DNA from 2 places in the Arthrobacter gyeryongensis genome. Region 1 is predicted to be linked to the other one. Evidence: riboswitches for the same ligand, from Rfam matches in the RefSeq annotation. Region 1 holds a riboswitch; the other holds the start of a gene.
What was found. A riboswitch is a leader RNA that binds a small molecule or an ion and turns the genes downstream of it on or off. The one in region 1 is predicted to bind glycine.
Positions count from the first base shown of each region.

Region 1 (3,403 bases):
GCGTTGTGCCGGACGGGATGCTGGCGGATCGCGAGCGGTAGGAAAAGCAAGAGTACGACGGCGGCGGGCAGCGCCCAGAACCACAGCGCCGAAGTCCAGTGCCCGGCCGCGGTAAAGACGGGATAGGTGAAACCGGCGCCAAGCGCGGCAGACGCGCAAATCGCCGTCGTATATAGCCCGCCCATGAGCCCGAGGCGATGCGGGAAGTCACGCTTGACCACGCCGGGCAGCAGCACGTTGCATAGCGCGATCGCGGCGCCGCACGCCGCGGTACCGGCAAGGAGGGCCGGTAAGTGCCCGGCGCCGGCGAGGTCCACCGGACGGAGCAGCAGCCCCGCTGTCAGCACTGCCATCGCGCCGAGCAATACTCTCTCGGCACCGAATCGGCGGGCCAGGATCGGCGCCAGCGGCGCGAACACACCCAACAAGGTCACGGGCACAGTGGTGAGGACCACCACCGCCCAGCCCGGCAGCCCGGCGTCGGCGGTGACTTCCGGAAGAACTGCCGAAAAACTCGAAAAAACCGTCCGCAGGTTCAGGCCGATGAGCACCAGGCAGATCCCCAGGAAGACGAGTCCTCCGCGCGTCTTGATCTGCGTGGGCTCGGGGGCGGGAAGCTCGTCGATCTCGGCGTCGACGAGGATCTCGGGGACGCCGGGGTGCGGCTTGGTGTTCTTTGGGGCGCTTGAAGCGGGGGTCACCAACCCATTCTGGCAGTCACCCCCGTGCGCGGGCGCCTCGTGACGGGAGCGTACGCAGGTTCCGCGGCGGGGCTTTGACCGTGCAACGGTATTCTGGAGGAGATGAGTGAAACCCCAGAATCCCCTGAATCACCGCAGTCTTCGCGCCCCGTGACCCCAGGCAGCCAGGCCTCCTTCGGCACCTATGGCGGCCGGCCGGTCAGTTTCGTGCGCCGCGGGACGCGGCTTCAGGGTCGGCGCCAAGCGGCGTGGGAAGAGCACTCGGACCGCTGGGCCATCCAGGTTCCGCGGCATGTCGCCAACACGTCCGTGCACCCGGACTACGTGTTCGACGCCGAAGCGGAGTTCGGCCGCAAGGCACCGCTGATTGTTGAAATCGGTTCGGGACTCGGCGACGCCGTATGCCACGCGGCCGAAGAGAACCCGGACAAGGACTTCCTCGCCGTGGAGGTCTACACCCCGGGCCTGGCCAACACGATGATCAAGATCAACAGTCGCGGCCTCAGCAACGTCCGCGTCGTGGAAGCCAACGCCCCGGAGGTCCTGGCCACCATGCTGCCTGCGGGTTCAGTGAGCGAGCTCTGGGTCTTCTTCCCCGACCCCTGGCACAAATCTCGGCACCACAAACGCCGCCTTATCCAGCCCGCGTTCGCCGAACTTGCTGCGCGGTCCCTCGAGAAGGGTGGCCTGTGGCGGATCGCCACAGATTGGTCCAACTACGCCATCCACGTCCGCGAGGTCCTTGCCGGGTCAACCGAGTTTGAGAACGTCCACGACGGCGAGCGGACCGGCGCAGAGAGCCCCCTCACCCAAGTGTGGGAATCGGGAGTCGAATCGATGGTGGGCGGGGCACCCGTCAAGGAAGGCCGCGCACCGGTCAGCACCGAGCACACCGGCCCCAATGAGGGTGTGGACCACGTGGGCGGATGGGCTCCGCGCTTCGATGGTCGAATCCGCACCAGCTTCGAAAACAAGGCCCATGAGGCCGGGCGCATGATCTTCGATCTTAGTTACCGCAGGATTTAGCTGCACGATCGCGCACGGGTTCTTTGCGTGCCGCACGGGCACCGGCTACCATGTGAGACGTGTCACCGAAAGGCGGCACGTGCTTATGATCTGCGGCGGGAGAGCCCTGCCGGTACGTTTCAGCAGGCGCCGTAGGAGCAAATCCTCCCCAGGAATCTCTCAGGCCCATGTACCGCCGCGGCAAGGCAACTCTGGAAAGCAGCCCGGGCAACCGGACTCACCGACGGTGCAAGCGTCCAGCCGCGAGGCGGGACGCGGAAACTCTCAGGTCCAATACAGAGCGGGGAGGAACCGAATCATCGTGGTGCGTCCGCGCCACCTGAATTATGGAGTTCCTCATGACCCTGGCACCTGAAGGCCGTAAGCTGCTGCGCGTTGAACAGCGCAACAAAGCCGTCCCGGTCGAACGCAAGCCCGAGTGGATCAAGGCCAAGGTCCAGATGGGCCCTGAATTCGTGGGCCTGAAGAACCTCGTGAAAAAAGAAGGACTGCACACCGTCTGCGAGGAAGCCGGCTGCCCGAACATCTTCGAGTGCTGGGAAGACAAGGAAGCGACCTTCCTGATCGGCGGCTCCGAATGCACCCGCCGCTGCGACTTCTGCCAGATCGACACCGGCAAACCCTCCCCCGTGGACATGTTCGAACCCACCAAGGTCGCCCGCTCCGTCCAGGCCATGGCCCTGCGCTACGCCACCGTCACCGGCGTCGCCCGCGATGACCTGGAAGACGAAGGCGTCTGGCTCTACGCCGAAACCGTCCGCAAGATCCACGAACTGAACCCCGGCACCGGCGTCGAACTGCTCATCCCCGACTTCTCCGGCAAACCCGAACACATCCAAGCGATCTGCGACTCCGCCCCCGAGGTCTTCGCGCACAACGTCGAAACCGTGCCCCGGATCTTCAAACGCATCCGCCCCGCGTTCCGCTACGACCGCTCCCTGGACGTCATCACCCAGGGCCGGGCCGCCGGCATGGTCACCAAATCCAACCTGATCCTGGGCATGGGCGAAACCCGCGAAGAGATCTCCGAAGCCCTGGCCGACCTGCACGCCGCGGGCTGCGACCTGATCACCATCACCCAGTACCTGCGCCCCTCCGAACGGCACCTGCCCGTGGACCGCTGGGTCAAACCCCAGGAATTCGTCGACCTCGCCACCGAAGCCGAGGAAATCGGCTTCCTCGGCGTCATGTCCGGCCCCCTGGTCCGCTCCTCCTACCGCGCCGGACGCCTCTGGGCCACCGCGATGCGCAAGAAAGGCCGCGAAATCCCCGCCCACTTGAAGCACATTGCCCACATCGCCGAAGGCATCCAGGACTCCGGCACCACCCGCCAGGAAGCCCGCACCCTCCTCGCACACCACGCGACGGCCTGATCGGCAAGGAGCCAGCATGTTCCCCACCCGGATTGAAATCATTCCCTCGGACGGAATCGTTGAGAAAGTCCAGGCCGCTGTGCCGCTTTCCACTACGCTCACCGTTACCTGCCTGCCCCATCACGGCATCGCGCGGACCATGGAGGTCTCCGTGAAGCTCGGCCTCCTCGGCTACAACGTGGTTCCGCACCTCTCGGCGCGCGGGCTGGAGGACAGGGCGCAGCTTTCCGGCATCCTCCGGGACTGCGGGGCCGCCGGGATCACGGAGGTCTTCGCCATCGGCGGAGACGGACCTCTTGGTGC
Region 1 is NZ_BAABKK010000009.1:66,861-70,263, forward strand. Features, by position in the region: gene ABEA18_RS06210 (MFS transporter) at 1-701, opposite strand, end outside; gene trmB (tRNA (guanosine(46)-N7)-methyltransferase TrmB) at 804-1,727, shown strand; glycine riboswitch at 1,814-1,912, shown strand; glycine riboswitch at 1,914-2,016, shown strand; gene lipA (lipoyl synthase) at 2,066-3,100, shown strand; gene ABEA18_RS06225 (methylenetetrahydrofolate reductase) at 3,117-3,403, shown strand, end outside.

Region 2 (3,403 bases), on a different contig from region 1:
GGCCGCGGTGGCCACCACAACCACCTTCATGCCGGCCAGCACCGCCGAGGCAGCGTTGGTGCCGTGCGCCGAAGCCGGGATGAGGCAGACATTGCGCTGGGCCTCCCCGCGGGAGTGGTGGTAACCGCGGATGGCCAGCAGGCCCGCGAGCTCGCCCTGGGAACCGGCGTTGGGCTGGATGGAGACCTGATCGTAACCGGTGATCTCCGTCAGGTCAGCTTCCAAATCTTCGATCAGTTCGCGCCAGCCCACGGTCTGGGAATCCGGGGCGAACGGGTGGATCGAGGCGAATTCCGGCCAGGAGATGGCTTCCATCTCGGCGGTGGCGTTCAGCTTCATGGTGCACGAACCCAGCGGGATCATGGTGCGGTCCAGCGCGAGGTCGCGGTCCGACAGCTTGCGGATGTAGCGCAGCAGCTGGGTTTCGGAACGGTGGGTGTTGAACACCGGGTGCTGCAGGTAGTCCGAAGACCGCTCGACGGCGGCCTCCAGCGCGAAGCCCTCGCCGTCACCGGAAACAGTGGCACCGAAGGCCGCGACGACGTCGGCGACAACCGCCGTTGTTGTCGTCTCGTCGACCGAGACACCCACCGTGTCGGCGTCGATGCCGCGCAGGTTGATGCCCTTGGCCTCGGCGGCAGCAACGATCCCTGCGGCCTTGCCCGGGACCCGGACGGTGACGGTGTCGAAGAAGCTGCCGTGCAGGACCTCAAGGCCCGCGGCCTTGAGGGACGCGGCCAGGGTGCGGGCGTGGTGGTGTGCGGTCTCGGCGATCGCCTTCAGGCCATCGGGGCCGTGGTAGACGGCGTACATCGAGGACACGATGGCCAACAATGCCTGCGCGGTGCAGATGTTGGACGTCGCCTTCTCGCGGCGGATGTGCTGCTCGCGGGTCTGCAGCGCCAGGCGGTAGGCGGGTGTGCCGGCGTCGTCCTTGGACACGCCCACCAAGCGGCCCGGCATGGAGCGCTCGAGGCCCTTCTGGACCGCCATGTACGCGGCGTGCGGGCCGCCGAAGAACAGCGGGACGCCGAAGCGCTGGGTGGAGCCGACGGCGATGTCGGCACCCTGCTCGCCCGGAGGCGTGATCAGGGTCAGGGCAAGGAGGTCAGCGGCGACGGTGACCAGGGCACCGCGTTCCTTGGCGGCGGCAATCACGGCGGAGTGGTCGAACACCCGGCCGGAAACGCCCGGCTGCTGCAGCACGATGCCGTTGATCTCGCCCTCGGGCAGGCCTGCGGACAGGTCAGCGATCTCCACCTCGAAGCCCAGCGCCTCGGCGCGGCCCTTCACGATCGCGATGGTCTGCGGCAGGCAGTCGGCGTCGAGGACGGTCTTGCCGTCGTGGGCCGTCTTGTTCTTGTTGGCCCGGCGCATCATGAGGACTGCCTCGGCGACGGCGGTGGCTTCGTCCAGCAAGGAGGCATTGGCGATGGGCAGGCCCACGAGGTCCTGGACCATGGTCTGGAAGTTCAGCAGGGCTTCGAGGCGGCCTTGGGAAATTTCCGGCTGGTACGGGGTGTAGGCCGTGTACCAGGCCGGGGATTCGAGGATGTTGCGGCGGATCACCGGCGGAGTGACCGTGTCGTAATAGCCCTGGCCGATCATCTGCACGGCCGTCTTGTTCTTCGCCGCCAGCTTGCGAAGTTCAGCCAGAACTTCCACCTCGCTGAGGGCGTTCTGGAGCGTCAATGCGACGTCCTGGCGGATGTCATTGGGAACCGCGGTGTCTACGAGCGAATCGACACTGTCGTAGCCAACAGACTTGAGCATGATGTCAATGTCGGCCTGGCGGCGGGCGCCGATATGCCGGTCAACGAACGTAGTGGAGGTTGAACTAACCGTCACGAAGGAACTCCATAAATAAGGCGGCGCAGGGTGCGCCACAGCTAATCGGGTTCCTCCCCGCTCTGTATTGGACCTGAGAGTTTCCGCGAAATCGTGCTTGTGGCACTGTTCCGCTTGCACCGTCGGTGAGCACGCGTCAGCGCGCTGCTTTCCAGAGTTGCCTTGCCGCGGCGGTACGGGGGCCTGAGAGATTCCTGGGGAGGATTTGCTCCTACGGCGCCTGCATCACATGCCTGCAGGACTCTCCCGCCGCAGATCAAAGGCGTATTCAGTTATGTGAATCAGATCGTGGCTGCCGGTGACGGCTGCCACAACTACCAATTGTCCTATGGACTGCCCGTGTCCGCAAATGTGGTCACCGATCCCTCAGTTACGGAGGCGTTCGACGGCGGCCAGCAGCGCACCGACGTCGGCGCTCCTCGCGCTGGCCTTGGCTTCCGTATCACCGGCGCCGCCTTCAAGCATTGCGTTGAAGTAGAGTCCATCGCCCATGTACCGGACCGCTTTGGCCATTTCGGGCCCCACTTCCTCGGCGAGGACATCGAGCCATTGTTGCTGGATCCCGGCGAAGCGCCTGCGGGTTTCTTCATGGGCTACTTCCGCGAGCCGCGTGGCTGCCACGAACACTCGGTCCAAAGGAGTATCCGCCCACAGGGAAGACTTGATGAAGAATGCGGCCGCACCTTCGGGCGCTGCCTTCATTGCTTCGATGTCCAGTGCGGCCAGCCCGTCCATGCGTTCGAGCAAGGAGCTGATCATGGCTTCCTTGTTGGGGAAATGGTAAAGCAGGCCGCCCTTGGAGACGCCTGCGCGCTTGGCGACGGCATCCAGGGTGGCAGCCCGCTCCCCCACCTCGATCAGCAGGGCTTCAAAGGCATCCAGGACTGCGTCCCGGGCAATAGGTTTTCGCGGCATGGTGTCCATCATCCCTTAGTTCGATGCGGCAGTTCGATGAGTCAGATTGAAACTATACCGTCCAGACGGTACAGTTATATTCATGTTCAGCCCGTCCACAACCCAGCACCCCCGCACCCCTTCGATCCAATCCGCCCCGTGGCGCGATTGGGCTGCCCTGGCACTCCTGATGTTCCCCGTGCTGCTGGTGGCTGTGGACAATACGGCGCTGACATTTGCTCTGCCGCAAATCGCCCGTTCGCTGGAAGTCGGGGGCGTGCAGCTGCTATGGGTCGTCGATGCCTACCCGCTGGTGCTCGCAGCCCTGCTGGTGTCCATGGGAAACCTGGGAGACCGGATCGGCCGCCGCCGCCTGCTGTTGACCGGCAGCACCGGCTTCGCCGCCGTTTCCGCGGCCACCGCCTTCGCGCCGTCGGCTGAATGGCTCATCGCCGGACGCGCCAGCATGGGCATCTTCGGAGCCATGCTCATGCCGTCCACGCTGTCCTTGATCCGCAACATCTTCCCGGACCCGAACCGGCGCCGGCTCGCCGTGGCAGTGTGGGCAGCGGGATTCTCCGGCGGCGCCGCCCTCGGGCCGATCTTCGGCGGCTGGCTCGTGGAGCACTTCTGGTGGGGGGCCGTTTTCCTGGTTGGGGTG
Region 2 is NZ_BAABKK010000032.1:86,278-89,680, forward strand. Features, by position in the region: gene gcvP (aminomethyl-transferring glycine dehydrogenase) at 1-1,848, opposite strand, end outside; glycine riboswitch at 1,901-2,008, opposite strand; glycine riboswitch at 2,010-2,107, opposite strand; gene ABEA18_RS20990 (TetR/AcrR family transcriptional regulator) at 2,215-2,763, opposite strand; gene ABEA18_RS20995 (MFS transporter) at 2,846-3,403, shown strand, end outside.
Region 2: another riboswitch for glycine. It lies ahead of gcvP (aminomethyl-transferring glycine dehydrogenase); the one in region 1 lies ahead of lipA (lipoyl synthase).